Regions from separate parts of the Bacillus sp. FJAT-42376 genome, predicted to be linked through region 2. Evidence: riboswitches for the same ligand, from Rfam matches in the RefSeq annotation. Region 2 holds a riboswitch; the other holds the start of a gene.
The links. A riboswitch is a leader RNA that binds a small molecule or an ion and turns the genes downstream of it on or off. The one in region 2 is predicted to bind thiamine pyrophosphate.
Positions count from the first base shown of each region.

Region 1: linked by a shared signal. The riboswitch ahead of tenA (thiaminase II) and the one ahead of CEF21_RS18420 (thiamine phosphate synthase) in region 2 are both predicted to bind thiamine pyrophosphate.

Region 1 covers NZ_CP033906.1:1,424,388-1,432,405, reverse strand. The annotation lists gene CEF21_RS07320 (IucA/IucC family protein) at 1-1,820, opposite strand, end outside; gene CEF21_RS07325 (IucA/IucC family protein) at 1-7, opposite strand, end outside; gene CEF21_RS07315 (GNAT family N-acetyltransferase) at 1,974-2,762, opposite strand; gene CEF21_RS07310 (ferritin-like domain-containing protein) at 2,998-3,438, shown strand; gene CEF21_RS07305 (RIP metalloprotease) at 3,489-3,968, opposite strand; gene CEF21_RS07300 (hypothetical protein) at 4,125-4,478, shown strand; gene tenA (thiaminase II) at 4,695-5,381, opposite strand; TPP riboswitch at 5,632-5,738, opposite strand; gene CEF21_RS07285 (DUF3231 family protein) at 5,789-6,763, opposite strand; gene chrA (chromate efflux transporter) at 7,021-8,018, opposite strand, start outside.
Region 2 covers NZ_CP033906.1:3,659,068-3,667,085, reverse strand. The annotation lists gene CEF21_RS18445 (glucosaminidase domain-containing protein) at 1-970, shown strand, start outside; gene CEF21_RS18440 (glycosyl hydrolase family 18 protein) at 1,016-2,191, opposite strand; gene gnd (phosphogluconate dehydrogenase (NAD(+)-dependent, decarboxylating)) at 2,569-3,471, shown strand; gene CEF21_RS18430 (hypothetical protein) at 3,755-4,045, shown strand; gene CEF21_RS18425 (CHY zinc finger protein) at 4,283-4,615, shown strand; TPP riboswitch at 4,660-4,766, shown strand; TPP riboswitch at 4,955-5,059, shown strand; gene CEF21_RS18420 (thiamine phosphate synthase) at 5,132-5,746, shown strand; gene thiO (glycine oxidase ThiO) at 5,743-6,846, shown strand; gene thiS (sulfur carrier protein ThiS) at 6,836-7,033, shown strand; gene CEF21_RS18405 (thiazole synthase) at 7,035-7,805, shown strand; gene CEF21_RS18400 (ThiF family adenylyltransferase) at 7,798-8,018, shown strand, end outside.

The DNA.
Region 1 (8,018 bases), 2.0 Mb from region 2:
TCAGCACGTTTGCTTCCTCCTCGTGTGATGGTTGCAAAGGGGTTCGGCACCTTTGTGTACGTATTGTCAATGGTATGGTTAAGCCTCATTCCCACAAGACTCTTGAGAGAAAGCTCTTCTTCCATTAAGGCCGTCCGGTCAGACACCGCATCCGGATCCTCAGCGAGTTCATCAAAAACCCGCTCCAATTCTTCCGCTGCGGCCTCCCACAATGGGAGCTCATCCATATTCAGCTCCTGAACAAGCTGAATGATCAGTTCCCCGAGATGATTTTGGATCAGTGCATGGGAGACGGTATCCTGCAGTGCGGCTTCATTTTTCGCTTCCACATGAGTATCCACCTGGAAAACAAATTCATGTCCGGCTTTGCGGAGGCGCTGATTCAAGATTTTAATGCCGCCGTAGTCTCTTACGATTAACCTGACCGGAACGCCATGCTTCAATACGGGGATGCTGTTTTGAAGATGGGCTTCCAGGGCAATTCCATACCTGGTCATAAGCGGAAGGCAGGATTCGAACAGGAGTCTCGAATAGTCGCGAATCCAGTTTACTGCTGCCTGTTCCAGACTTCTGTCATTCATCGTCCGCTTATACAGGCGAACGGCTTCTAAAAGGACAGACCCGTTTCCGAATGGAGAATCCGATATTAGGGCAACTCCGGGTACCGCAAGCTCCCCCTCATGGAAGGCAACAGAGCGTTCCGGGTTTTCCCGAATCATCGCCGCCAGATTTTTTTCCCGTTCTTCCGATTCTGAATCCTTAAAATGAATGCCTGCTTCCTCAGCGAGCAGCTTCAGGCCGGAAGGGAAATGTTCCGTTCTGGCTAAAGCCCGGAACAAACCCGTGAACATCGGCCCGTGCATGGCGGAAGCGGGGGAAACGGTCCTTACAGCGCTAGTCGCCTGTACCCGGATGGCTGTTTTTAAATGGAATGGCTGATTCCGCCCTTTCGCTAAAGGCAAAAGCGTTCTCAGGGAAGAAAGCGCGTAAGATGGCTCCGTCCATCCATGCAGGAGAACGATCCGTTTTTCCTGAAGCTCCTGGATATACAGGTCAGGAAGAACATGCTCCGCCTGCCACGGATGGAGCGGAATCAATTCATACTCCCCCGGGTTCATGGAGCAGCCGTTAAGCTCTTGTTCAAAAACTTCCTGAAGTCCTTCATTTTGAAGAAATAAAAGCTCCTTCACCCCGCCGCTTCGCAGGAGGCTTGCCGATGTGAGGCTCTTATGGACCGTCGCGTACACAACAGCCGGTTTTCCACCGCATTCAGGAGAGTATGCCTTCACCTCTTCCGCACTCATGCCCATTTTTGTTTTCGTACACGGGTGAAGCGTATGTCCGTGAACAGCAAGCTGCTCGAAAAAGGCGAGCGGGCTGAAAAACTCGTCTTCCGCCGCTGTATGCCCGATCCAGTTAATCGAATTTGCGTGTGCTTCTTTATTCACCAGCCATTCCTTCTGCCTCTCAGCAAACTTCTTTAATCCAAGCGCATAATTCGCTGAGCTGTTCGCCAGTTCTTTTTTAAACCCTTCCGTCTCTTCTGATGCAGGAAAAAGACCGGCAGACTGCAGCTGTTCAAGAAGCTGAATAGGATCGTGAATCGGGCTGATGCGGCCGGATTCATGAAAAACAATCTCCGCTATAACAAAGCGGTTAAGCTGATACTTGCGCTTCATATGTATGTGAATAGACTTCTCCTCTTGAAGTCCAATGATGATCACGTTATGTTTTACCTTGCAGGGTACAAGCTTTTCACGGATCAGACATTGTGTCAGCCTGTCGAGTATCCCTTTTTTTGCTTTTTGTTCAAACTCCATGGCAGTTGGCCCTCTTCCCTTTCCGATAATGAGAATCAATCTCATTAATCATAATGAATATGACACTTTTAATCAATACTTCGATAGTCTTATACTATGAGCCAATGGACTCCGGCATTAAAAAAACTGCCTTTTTACAGGCAGCCCGTCCGATTATAAACACTTATACATCGTCCACATTCCGATATCCTTAAATCCGATTCGCTTATAAATTTTCCCTGCAGCGGGATTATCGTAAAACAAACAAAGCTCCCTTCCCTCGTCCAGCACCTCGCCGCAAAGCTTCAGCATGCATGCCGTCGCATACCCTTTTTGCTTATGCTCATTGACCGTACAGACCCCGACCACCATCGCGGACAAAGAATTTTCAGCGGCCGTTGATGCCGCGCTCACCATCATGCTGTCCGCTTCCACATAATACGTCCTGGAAACGCCCTTTTCCATGTTGCGGCGCTTGCTTTCGATGCTTTCGCTGCCAGTGAATTCCTCAATTTTTTTGTGAAGCCCGATGATTTTTTCAGCGTCATCGATCTCTGCTTTTTTTACGGAAACCGCTGAATCATCCTCCCCGGTTCCTTCAAGCGTATTGCACTTGGCATAATATAAAACCCGCTTATCCGTTTTCCGGTTAAGGTAAGGCTCAAGCTTCGCTGTCACCTCTTCAAGTCCGGAAAGAATTTGCCACTCTGGATCCCTCTTCATAATATCTGCGAAACCCTCCGCGTCAAACTCTCCATAAGAAAAAGGGATATAGTTTACTTCATATTTTAAAAGAACCCCTTTAAGCTCCCCGTCCTCATCAAAATCCCCCCACACTTTCTGGAAAGACTCATCATATCCGAATGCTTCAATGTCCCCGATTAAAAATAAATTTTCCGCGGGCTTCTTGGAAATGTATGCGAAACATTGCCCGTGGTCCTTTTCTGATAACTGTCTGATCATCTGCTGCTCCCCCTAAAGCATTCTCTTTCACCAAAGAGAATCGTATTTTCATTTCTCCATTCCACTCACTGCTCTTTTTCCTTCTCGGGATGAAGAAGCTGAGTTTCGGTCCAAAAGCCGGACCTTCTGATGGTTTTAGAGTTTATTATAAAGAATGTTCCGAACCTTTTCACTACTAAATTGAAATTTCTGTCATATAGTTTATCAAGCCAGTTAAATAGGGGGTTTTAAGGACATGCAATATTCGTATTACGAAGAATATCAGCGGCAGATGAATCAAAATGCACTGCTTGCGAAAGATATAGCAAAAGCATTGGACGGAGAATACACAGCGATTACTTGCTATGAGGTGCTGGCCAAGCAGGCGCCGACACAGGAACAGCGGGATAAGATTTTGGAGATTCGAATGGATGAGAAAAGACATTATGAGGAGATTTCGCAGATTTACCTCTCTCTGACCGGGCGCCAGCATAAACCTCAGCTGACCGAAGAGTGTGCATCCACATACGAGAAGGGACTTAATGCAGCCATTAAAGATGAGCAGGAAACGGTGGATTTTTACTTGAATATTTATGATAAGTCAACAAACGCCTATATAAAGCGAATATTCAGAAGAGCCGCATCGGATGAACAGAACCACGCTGTCTGGTTTCTTTATTACTTGACCAAACTGTAACGCAGCCGCCTGAGGGCGGTTTTTTTTTGCCGCTTGAACAGAACCGGACCTCAATCAACGGGATCGCATTTTCTCCCGTGCCGGATCACTTCGTAAATCGCCATTCCATCACTGGGATGATGATCGGAATAACGGACCGGAAGCAATGAAAAAATAACGTAGTAGCTTGAAAAATAAGCAAACTGATAGAAAAACATATGCGGTTCCAGTACACCTTTTATAATCAGGAAATTCAAAATTAAAATCGAGAGAAGATTAAAAAGGGCTCCCCCTCCATAGACAAGCGCATGAGTAGCACGGTTATCATACTTTAATCCTTCGTACTGGCAAAAAGAATCCAGAAAATATAAGCGTTTTACAGTAAAGCACTTAAACGTAAACAGCGTTTTCCCTCTTCCGATTGTAAAGGTGCCTTTTCCGCCAAAAACGAGCGCCATAATCGTATGGCCGAGTTGGTGGATGAACGAAGCAATAGGCAGAACAATACAAAGCGACCAGAGGAGCGTGAGCACATCCCGAAGCTCGAACATGATGAAAATCCTCCTTATGTGAATCTGTCTCGCCCGTACTGCCTGTTTTCCCCTAAATTCTGACCTCAAACCAGCGTTTAATCGTGTCATTATTCTGACATTTAAGGTATGATAGAGAAAGAACCACCCTATTCCAAAACAAGGAGGACATGACTCATGCGCTTCGATGATCAGCCCGTAACAGTAGATGAAAATGTAAACGTTTTTGCGGCGATTCCTGAGGACGGTACCGTTATCGGAACGGCCACACAGGAAGAACTTCTAATGGCACAGGATTTGGAGTGCAGGCACCTCGCCCACATGCGTCTAATGGATTCAAACATCCAGATCCAGGGAGTGTCTTATAAGGAGCTTCTTCAGGAATACCTGGAGTTTGAAACAAAATCCGCTGAGTTTTGGAAAGCGATCTATAAAAGACTGGATGTTCCATGGGAATGGATCCTCCGAATCGACTTAGCCCACGCTTATATTTATGTAATTAATCCTTTTGATGATGAAATAGCAGATTGAGAAAAAGCCGTCCTCCTGATTAGGGAGAACGGCTTTTTTGGTCATATGTGTCCCGGAGGCTGCCATTTATCGGAGGTTCTGGATCGGAAATCGGACACTTCAGTCCGCACGCGGATCTATTCCGCTGCAAAAGCCCCGCTTCATATCGTACTCCTAATTTCTATCCGTACCTGACTTGACTGGGATCCTGCCGGCCAGCATTTGTTCCGCGTTTTTTTACCGTACTTCAGCACCGGCCACATCCGGCCATTGTTCCATCGTGTACGCCATTTCCCAAAATGCCAGTTCGTACTTGCAGCTGATGGTAAAGTGCCGGAGCATTTTCTGGCGTTCTTTTTCGGAAGCTTCAAGAGCGAGCTGATCGAGACGCTCGAGCTGTTCGTAAACGAGTTCTTTAAACCATTCTCCGCCGTAGGCTGCAATCCATTCGCGGTAAATCGGCTCTTCCGGCTGACATTCTTTCAGCCGTTCGCCAATTTCGTAATAAATCCAGTAGCACGGCAAAATACAGGCGATGATCTCCCCAAGGCTGCCGGTAACCGCAGAACGATACATGTGGGAAGTGTAGGCGTATGCCGTTGGTGATGGTTCAAAAGCTTGTTTCTCTTCATCGGTGATCTGCAGCAGTGCGGAAAATTTTTCATGAAGCGAAAGCTCTGCTTCGTACGTCCCTTGAGCATGAAAAGCCATCCGGGCTGTGACATGAAGATCATCCGCCATCCCTCCTGCGAGCGCCTGTACTTTGGCAAAGTGGGATAAATAATACGCATCCTGCATGACGTAGTAGCGGAATTTTTCAAGAGGGAGTGTTCCATCGCCGATTCCTTTCACAAATGGATGATTGAAATTCGCCTCCCAAATTGAATCGGTTGCGTTCCTCAGTGTTTCTGTAAAAGATGCCATTTCCGAATTCCCCCTGCATGTTTTTGTGTAAAAATAGGCTCTGTTAGTCTGATGTTGATTGAAGTGGAAGGCGTGAGACTCCGAGCTGAGAGCAGCGGGACAGGTGAGACCCCGCAGCCGCAAAGCGGCGAGGAGGCTCACCGCCCGCCCCGCGGAAAGCTAGCGCCTGAAACGGAAATCAACATCCTAGTTTAACAGAGCTTAAAAATAAAAAACCGCTCTTAGCGGATAAGAGCGGGAAAGATCATAAACAGACAATCTCCCACTTCCCTCCGCTGGTTCAAACCAGATCAGGTTCCAAGGGTCCCGGAGTCTGCTCCGGTCTCAGCCTATTTTAAGGCTCCCCTAGTGGCAATGCGGTATTTTATTTTCCAGGTCCATCATAACATGCAGAGGAAAAAATTCAACTAGCGTTTCATGACAGCCGCCGGTATTTCTTCCATCCAATGATGATCAATCATGATTTTTCCGCCTTCTTTTGCAAACGAATAAATATCTCTCGCCGAAAGCGCCATTTTCAGCGGAAGATCCGGCCTCAGGCTGTACGTCGTTCCCAAGGCGTTGCTTGTCAGTCCTAAACTGCTGAGAAGGTTGATCAGATACATAATCAGCTTATCGGAGTATGGTGAAGTTTTTGTCTCGGCAATAACCGCTCCAGGCAAGGCAGAAACCGAAATGCCGCTCCCCTCCATCAGCTTGCCATACGATTGATACAAATCGATGGCGAGCGTCTCGCCCTTCTTCATATAGTTTTTGACAGCCGGCTCTTTCACTACCTTCGCCAAACCCTTCATGAGCTGCGCGCCGAAATTGTTGTTTTCAACAATATGATAAATGATGGATAGCTCGGTCGCATTGAGCGGTCTCTTGCGGAAATGAAATCCTGCCAGATATTTTTCCTTTTCCACATATTTAGGATGTTCCGGCATCTGTATAACCGGAGGAATCGTTCCATTGCCCACTTGAAGAAGACAATTTGTACACATTCCGAACACTTTATTAGAATGGGCAGACGTTCTCGAGAAAAAATCGTGGATGTCATTTCTGTATACCATCGATAAATGGACGGCGTTCAGTCCGATTCCAAGTTTCATCAGCATGCGCAAAAAACGGATATAAAAATATTGATCGAACAGCCTTTCCGCATTCCGGTTCACATCGGTTTCATCAAACCCTTCAGGAATGGACGCCCCTTCCTTTTTTAAAAGCTGGGCGATTTCTTTCACAAATTTTGTTTCTTCCTGATACGCATAGTGAAGGATGGATGTGATATCTTTCTGGGTCGTGACATCTAATGCATGTTCTATGATCCGAAGCAGCATCGTCTTCTTCTGGTAAGTAGACCACAAATTTGCTAATTCGGACGAAGACATCGGTTTCATCGTTCCAGCCTCATTTCAATAAATAGATGAACTTATTTTTCCATTTGATGGGGATTTTATGAAAAATAAAAAAAGATGACCATAAATGGCCATCCTTCTACTTACTTTTTTCGGTTTTTTAAGGCTTTGCCTACAAGGTTCAATGCTTTTTTCGTTTGGTCAGGATTTTTCTTTGCATAATCCACTACTTTTTTCAAAATGGATGATTTACTGCTCATCAAAATCACCTTCCTTGTTCATGATTATACCACATCTCTTTACGAAAGCAGGCCTGCCTGGTCCATCAGTGTGCCACCGAGCACCGTAAGCACGACGACAAGCCAAGGCGGAAGTTTCCAATAGACAAGAAGAGCAAAAGCTGACAGCGCAAGCGCAAACGCCCCGGCCGAATGGATGGCGCTTGTGAAAACGGGATGATATAAGGCAGCTAAAAGGATCCCGACAACAGCGGCATTCACTCCCATCAGTCCGGCCTGCACGGCCTTTACACTGCGGATTCTGCTCCAGAAAGGGAGAACCCCCATAACGAGCAAAAAGGACGGAAGAAACATCGCCGCTGTTGCAATGAGGGCACCCGGTATGCCGGATATAACCGCTCCTATGTAGGCTGCCAGTGTAAACAGCGGGCCAGGCACAGCCTGAGCCGCGCCATATCCTGCAAGGAATGCATCCTGTGTCACCCAGCCCGGCGGAACGACTTCTTTTTCAAGCATCGGCAAAACGACATGCCCTCCCCCAAAAACGAGGGAGCCAACCCTGTAAAACACATCAAACAAAGCCATAAAAGTGCCGGGGAATACATGCCGCAGAACAGGCAAAAGCACCAGGAGCGCCGCAAATAAAATAAGCGATCCGAAAGCGGCCTTTTTGCTGACCGATACGGCAAGCTTCGGAACTTCAGGAACTTTTTCATTTTTATAGTAAATGCACCCGAAGATTGCAGCTGCTGCGATGATCCCAATCTGGCCCCATGCGGAAGGAATAAACAGGGCACCGATCGCAGCGAGGACAGCAAGTGTTACCCGCGGTCGGTCTGGCGCAAGCGATTTCCCCATTCCCATTACAGCCTGGGCAACAACTGCGACAGCCGTAATTTTCAGTCCCATCAGCCACCCTGCATTCTGAACATCCGACCCCTGGAACAAATGGGCAAATAAAATCAGCGTGAAAACAGATGGCATCGTAAACCCGAACCAGGCGAGGAAGCTTCCGATTACCCCTCCCCGAAGCAAACCGATGGACAGCCCGACCTGGC
Region 2 (8,018 bases):
TGTAAATATTTATCAGCTTGCTGATCTTTATCTTGAAATTGGACGAAAAGAGGGGGTACGCGGTGATATCGCCTTTGCTCAGGCTGTCCATGAAACTGGATTTTTTAAATTTGGGGGAGATGTCGTTCCCGAACAAAATAATTATGCAGGAATAGGAACAACCGGCGGCGGTGTCAAAGGAGCTTATTTTTCTTCACCTGATGAAGGGGTGCGTGCCCATATCCAGCATTTAAAGGCATATGCGAGTACGGAGCCACTCAATACGGTTCTTGCCGATCCCCGCTTTAATCTGGTTAAACGAGGCATTGCTCCTTTGTGGTCTGATTTAAATGGAAGATGGGCTGTACCAGGAAGAGGATATGGAGAGAAAGTCTTACAAATCCATATGGATATGGCAAAAATGACGCTTGCCATTCCGAACGTTTATCTTCCGGCAAACCACGGTCTTCCTGTAGCAAGGCTTATGATCAGTTCAGATGTCGATATGCTGAATCCGGATGGAACCTTTTATAAAACGGTCAAAAAAGATGAGAGCATTCGTGTATATGGAGTACTCGGCAATAGCTATGATGTAGGCGGAGGCTACCTGATTGAAGCAAACAGCAGCAAGATGGGTGCGTACATAGGAAGAGCGCTTGTAAATAATACAAATACAATCATGTACAGTCCGGATGGCTCAGTGCACAGAATTTTCCAAAAAGGTGAAGCGCTGAGAGTATATGATTACGATGACAGCAGATACCAGGTAGGCGGCGGATATTATATTTCAGCATCGGACAAGCCGGTTTACCATTTAGGACGCATTAAACTGTCAGCTGATACCGATTTTTACAGTCCGGATGGAACTCCTTTCACTGTTCTTAATAAAAATAAAGAATACCGGGTTTATGGCATTGATGGAAACAGCCTGGACTTGGGCGGCGGGTATACGATCCGCTATGATAAAAAAACGATGACCTATATCAATTAACGGAAACCGGACAGCTGGTGTATGCTGTCCGGTTTTTTTCTTCTCTTATTTAGGATGCTTAATTTTGAACTGCTCATTTAATAATTCCCAGTTTTCAGGGAACGGTTCTCCAAGAACCCAATAAGCAACTCCGCGAAGTTTGTAATCCTGAATCAATTTAAACTTTGCCCGCGCACTTTGCTCATTTTCAAACCAAACCACGTGCTTTTTCCCATCCGCTGCTTTGTAATAGAAGAAAGGGGATTGGCTTTTATTATCAAACTGGATTTCAGCCCCTTTGGCCACTGCTAAATCTGCTGCTTCCTGAGGAGCGATTCTTTTTGCGAATGAGTTGCCTTTTTTGTAAGGAAGAATCCAGTCGTATCCATATAGCGGAGCTCCCATTACAATTTTATCTCTTGGAATTTCTGTCAGGGCATAGTCCACAACGCTTTTTACTTGCTCGATTGGAGATACAGCCATCGGCGGTCCGCCAGACCAGCCCCATTCATATGTCATGAGAATAACAAAATCCGCTAATTCCCCATGGCGTTTGTAATCATGGGCCCCGTGCCACGGCCCGGCCTGCTTATCACTTGTTTTAGGGGCAAGGGCGGTGGAGACGATATAGCCCTCTTTTTGAATGCGCGGAATGATGGTTTCAAGAAAGCCATTAAAAAGATCTCTGTCTTTTTCGCGGATATGTTCAAAATCAATATTTAAAGCCTTGTAGCCATTTGTTTTCATCGTTTTGAGAACAGACGCAATTAAATTTTCGGAGGCCTTTTTATCGGTAAATATTTTATGGGCAATATCCGGAGAAAAATTGCCGTCCATAAAATTGGTCAGTACGAGCATCGGTGTAGTTGATGTTTCCTTAACAGCTGCGAGCGGCTTTTTATCATCGAGCGGAATCAGGCTCCCATCTTCCTTCACCCGATAGCTGAAAAACGCCGTATAAGAGAGCAGATTTCCAGTATTCCGCACTTCTTTAGCCGCAGCATTCGCATCCACTGGCTCAAGAAATCCTATGGTTTCAATTTTTCTTTTCTTAAATTCCGTTTCTGAATGAGTAATATCTTTTGTCTTATTGCTTATTTGATCTACTCGCGGTTTTTCATTCACGCTGTTAGCGGAATTCATCATTTTATTTTGTGTACCGCTGTCACTGGCATTTCCATTTCCCATACATCCGGAAAGAAGCATGGTGAATCCAAGAAGGAAAAGTGTCATTCTTTTCATTCGGATCCCTCCTTTTTTTTCTAGCTCTGTTAAACTCGGCTGTTGATTGCAGCTAGCAGTCGTTCACTTTCCGCGGGGCGTGCGGTGAGCCTTCTCCTGGCTTCGCCATTGCGGGGTCTCACAGGTCATGCTGCTCCCGCAGGAGTCTCACGCCCTCCGCTCCTATCAACAGGTGTTAAAAATAAACAACATGCATTAACATAGCCTTTTTCTTAGATTGTCTTGAAGAAGGTTATTTATGCATGGTTGGTTAAGAAGAGCGGCAATTGGATTTTGAAATGCTTTCCAGAAGTTTTTTCGTCAGTTTTCATCAAATAATGGTATAGTAATGTGGAGGAATACATAGAGTTTGTGTACAGATTGAAGGAGGCAGCATCATGAAAATAGGCTTAATTGGGCTGGGGAAAATGGGATACAATCTCGCCCTGAATATGAAGGATCATGGCTATGAAGTGATCGCAAATGACGTAAGTGCTGAAGCACTGCAAAACATAAAGGCTGAAGGAATTGATACAGCAGACAGCATTCAAATGCTTGCTGAAAAACTTCCTTCTCCAAAAGTGATTTGGATGATGGTTCCGGCCGGAGACATCACAGAGAATGTTCTTAAAGAAGTTTCTTCTCATTTGGGAGAAGGCGATATCCTGATTGATGGCGGTAATTCCAATTACAAAGATACCATCAGACGGGGGAAGGAACTGAAAGAAAAAGGAATTTATTTTGTAGACTGCGGAACAAGCGGCGGTACAGAAGGGGCAAGAAACGGGATTTGTACGATGATTGGCGCTGAACCGGAAGCATTTGCATCGGTGGAAAAACTATTCCGTGACCTTTCTGTGGAAAATGGATATCTTCATGCCGGAAAGCCGGGCAGCGGACATTTCCTCAAAATGGTTCATAACGGTATTGAATACGGAATGATGCAATCCATTGCTGAAGGTTTTGAGATCTTGGACAAGAGTGATTTCGACTATGATTATAAAGAAGTTTCAAGAGTTTGGAACAATGGATCCGTTATCCGTTCCTGGTTAATGGAATTAATGGAAAATGCTTTTTCAAAGGATCCCGGGCTCTCAGGAATCCGCGGAGTAATGAACTCTTCGGGAGAAGGGAAATGGACTGTGGAAGCTGCCCTTGATTTCCAGGCTTCTGCTCCTGTCATTGCCATGTCCCTTTTTATGCGGTACCGTTCACAGGAAAATGATACATTCCACGGCAAAGTTGTTTCTGCACTAAGAAATGAGTTTGGCGGTCATGCTGTAGTAAAATCAGAAGAATAAGCGGCAAGAGCCCCCATATTTTGGAGGGGCTCTTTTTTTATGTTTCGCTCTGTTAAAACCTGATGTTGATTTTTAACACCAGTTGATTGAAGTGGAAGGCGCGAGACTCCTGCTTAGAGCAGCGGGAAAGGTGAGACCACGCAGGCGCGCAAAGCCTTACCGACCGCCCAAGGAAAGAACGGAAATCAACAGCCAAGTTTATCAGAGCTTTATGTTTAACAAATTTAGAGAGGGGTAATTTAATATCAACATCAAATCATTGGTTTTGAAAGGAGAATCATCCATGAATAAACGCAATGGATTTATTATTTCAGGTGTAGCTTTATCAACAGCAGGAGTTGCGGCAACGGTGTATCTTAAGGACAAGTCAAGACGTGAAAAATTGACTGATAACGTAAAGCAGGCTCAGGGAAAAGTTGTATCCATGTTCTCAAAGGAAAAAAATAAAGAAGATCATTTCCCGGTTGAAAAGGGCGGAAACCCTGATCCTCAGGATATTGAAGATAACAAAATGGTTTCTGAGGGCGCACAGTACAGCGTCCAGTATTACAACGATACAAAAGAAGATAAGTGAAAAAAGACTTTTTGTAAAAGTCCATAGCGCCAAAAATCAATGAAAAGAATCTTCTGGAACGCCAAGTGCGCCATTCCGGGAGGTTCTTTTTTTATCGTCTGCTGAAACATGACCTGGATTCAGGTGCATAAGAATCCAGCCATCCAGAAGATTCAATTTCCTGTATGATTTATGTTATGCTCGATAAAGAGGGCAGCGGGATGCTGCAATTTCGAAGATAAGGAGTGACCGAATCTGATCAGGAATCATCGGGCAGAGGTAAAAGGGTCCGCTATTGACGAAGAGACGCGCTGCACCCATTACCATAGCCGGCTTGATATCATCGCGATTAAATTTTATTGCTGTATGGAGTACTATCCATGTCATTTATGCCATGAGGAGCATGCCAGCCATCCAGCCGCCGTATGGCCAAAAGAAAAGTTTGATGAAAAAGCTGTTCTTTGCGGGGGATGCGGTTCAGAATGGACTGTTCGAGAATATGCAGAATGTGATTCGAAATGCCCTGAATGCAAAATGGATTTCAATCCGGGGTGCAGCCTGCATGCCCATTTGTATTTTGAGGAAATTTGATTTATTTACCTGTAATGGTATAATTATAGAATAAGACCAATAGAAAAGTTTGCTAGGGGAGCCGGTAGGCCGGCTGAGAGAAAAATCTGAGTTTTTGACCCTTATACCTGATCTAGTTCGTACTAGCGGAGGGAAGCGGCTATGTGTACTTGTGTATGTTAAGCCCATTTCCTTTTAGTGAAATGGGCTTTTATTATGGTCAAAATGTCTATTGTCTTGTAAGGTTTTCATCATTGCGGAATCACCCATTCCCATGCCCGGAGCAGCAGGATCAGGTGAAAAAGCCATTACGAAGCAAATCAGCTTGACAGTGCAAAGGAAAAGATTAAATGAATAGGAACATTTCACTGGGGGTGCCTGCAGAGGCTGAGAGAAGCGGAAACGCTTTAACCCTTATCACCTGATCCGGATAATGCCGGCGAAGGGAAGTGGTTCGCAAATAGGTATTTTTGCAGCCGCTTTCCCTTTGGAAAGCGCTTTTTTTTATGATTTACATTCCGAGTTAGGGGGGATCTGGTGGAATTTCATGCCGTAACAAATGGGAAACTTCCATTCAGTGCAGTGCTCCATTTTATGAAGGAAGCGGGTTCAAAAGTAGATTATTTGCACATTCGCGAAAAAGAGAAAACAGCCATGGAAGTGTTTGAAGGAGTCATGCTGCTTGTACAAAATGGCATTCCGCGAAGGAAAATTGTAATGAATGACCGGGTTGATGTAGCAGCGGCCGCAGGGATCAGCAGAGTGCAGCTTGGGTATAGAAGCCTTTCCCCATTCCTCGTAAAAAAGAAATGGCCCGAATTACATGCGGGAAAGTCTGTCCACTCTCTTGAAGAAGCGGCTGCTGCAGAGGCAGAAGGAGCAGATTCAGTGCTGTTTGGCCACTTATTTGAAACAGGGAGCAAGAGGGCGTTACAGCCCCGGGGAATTGAAAAAGCCAAAGAAATCTCCAATCAGCTTTCTATTCATGTCCTTGGGATCGGCGGGATCCTTCCTGAGCATATTCAAGATTTAGCAAAGGCGGATTTAGATGGAATCTGCGTGATGTCCGGAATATGGGATAGCAGTAATCCTGCGGAGGCGGCAGATCAATATAGAAAAGCCCTTACGCGGTGCAAGGAGGCGACCCTATGAATAAATACGATGTATGCATTATCGGAGGAGGCGTAATGGGCTGCTCAGCTGCCTATGAATTATCAAAAAAAGGATACAAAACAGTCATTTTAGAAAAAGGAAAAGCAGGACAGGAAAGTTCAGGTGCGGCAGCCGGTCTGCTGGGAGTTCAGGCGGAGTGGGATGAATATGATCCATTGTTCGATCTCGCGAGGAAAAGCAGAGCCATGTTCCCGGACCTTTCAAAAGAATTAAGAGAGGTATCGGGAATTGATATTGGCTATGAGGAAAAAGGGATTTATAAGATAGCAGAAACAGAAGAAGAGCTCGCTGCACTTGAAAAGACAGCGGTATGGCAGTCAGAAACAGGAGAACCCGCCGAATTGCTGACAAGGAAGGATTTGCTGAAACAGGAGCCTCTTCTTTCAAATCATGTCACGGGCGGTGTGTATTATCCAAAGGATGGCCACGTGATAGCCCCCGCGTTAACGAAGGCATTTGAACAGTCTGCCCTGCATTACGGGACAGAAATCTTTGAATATACCACTGTAGAGAAAATCATAGTGGAAAACGGCAAGACGGCAGGAGTCAGAGCAAATGGCCGGATTTTTCATGCCGATACCGTCCTGATTGCTGCAGGGGCCTGGAGCTCGGCTTTTTTGAAATCATTTAATCTGCTGTACGAAACGTATCCGGTTAAGGGAGAAATAATCAGTGTGCTGAGTAAGAAAAAGCTGGTTGGCTCTCCTTTGTACAAACATGGATTTTATATCGTTCCAAAAAGAGGGGGCCGGTACATAATCGGTGCTACCGTAAAGGAACGCGATTTTACAAAAGAGGTTTCGCTTACCGGGATGAGCAGCTTAATGGAGACAGCGAAGCGGATTCTTCCATCGATTGAAAATGCAAACTTTGAAAAGGCATGGAGCGGCTTCCGGCCGCAAAGCGCAAGCAAGGACCCATACATGGAAAGACATCCTGAAGTGAAAGGGCTGTATGCATGTACTGGGCATTACCGCAATGGAATTCTGCTGAGTCCTGCTGCGGGTAAAATGATGCTGGAGCTTATGGAAAGAGAGCCTGTACTCACCGGGGGGAATCAATTTGAAAGTGAAAATTAACGGGAATTGGACGGAGATTCCGGATTCGATCCGTTTAGTTTCGGAATTGACAAGGCATTTGGAGATTGACGGAAAAACAATCATCATAGAGAAAAATACGGAAATACTTGAACGGGCGTCACATCAGGAAGAACCTGTTGAACAGGAAGATGTGTTTGAGATTGTGACATTTGTAGGAGGCGGATAATATGCTGAAAATTGGACCCTTATCATTTGATTCAAGATTATTGCTTGGAACTGGAAAATATCCGGATTTTGACACTCAAAAAAAAGCAATCGAGGAATCGGAGACCGAAATCTTAACATTTGCTGTAAGAAGAATGGATGTATTCGATCAGTCCCAGCCTAATCTATTAGAAAAACTGGATTTGAGCCGATATGCTCTCCTGCCGAACACAGCTGGTGCGAAAAATGCGGAGGAAGCGGTAAGGATTGCAAGGCTTGCTAAAGCTTCAGGTCTATGTACGATGATTAAGGTGGAAGTGATTGGAGATTTTCAGACCCTTTTGCCGGACCCTTTTGAAACGATGAAGGCATGTGAAACTCTATTAGAAGAAGGATTCATTGTTCTCCCTTATATTTCAGATGATGTCATTTTAGCCAAACGTCTGCAGGAGTTGGGTGTACATGCTGTAATGCCTGGCGCTTCACCAATTGGCTCTGGTATGGGAATCGTCAATCCTCTGAATTTAGGGCTGATTATCGAGCAGGCCGACGTGCCTGTAATCGTGGATGCTGGAATCGGCAGTCCTGCTGATGCAGCATTGGCTATGGAAATGGGAGCAGATGGCGTGCTCTTGAATACAGCTGTATCCGCAGCTGAGGATCCGGTGAAAATGGCAGCTGCTATGAAATTAGCTGTAGCGGCAGGCCGCCTTGGAATGGAAGCAGGCAGAATTCCGAAAAAGCGGTACGCTTCAGCTAGCAGCCCGAGTGAAGGAATGAGCGTCATTGAATGAGCGGTATTCAAGGCAGGTTCTTTTTTTTCCGAATGGCCAGAGAGGGCAGGAGGAAATTTCTGCGAAGACGGTTTTGCTGATTGGCTGCGGAGCGCTTGGGAGCGGAATTGCTGAAACGCTTGTAAGGGCGGGAATAGGAAAATTGATTATCGTTGACCGCGACTATGTGGATGAAAGCAATCTTCAGCGCCAGCAGCTGTTCTCGGAACAGGA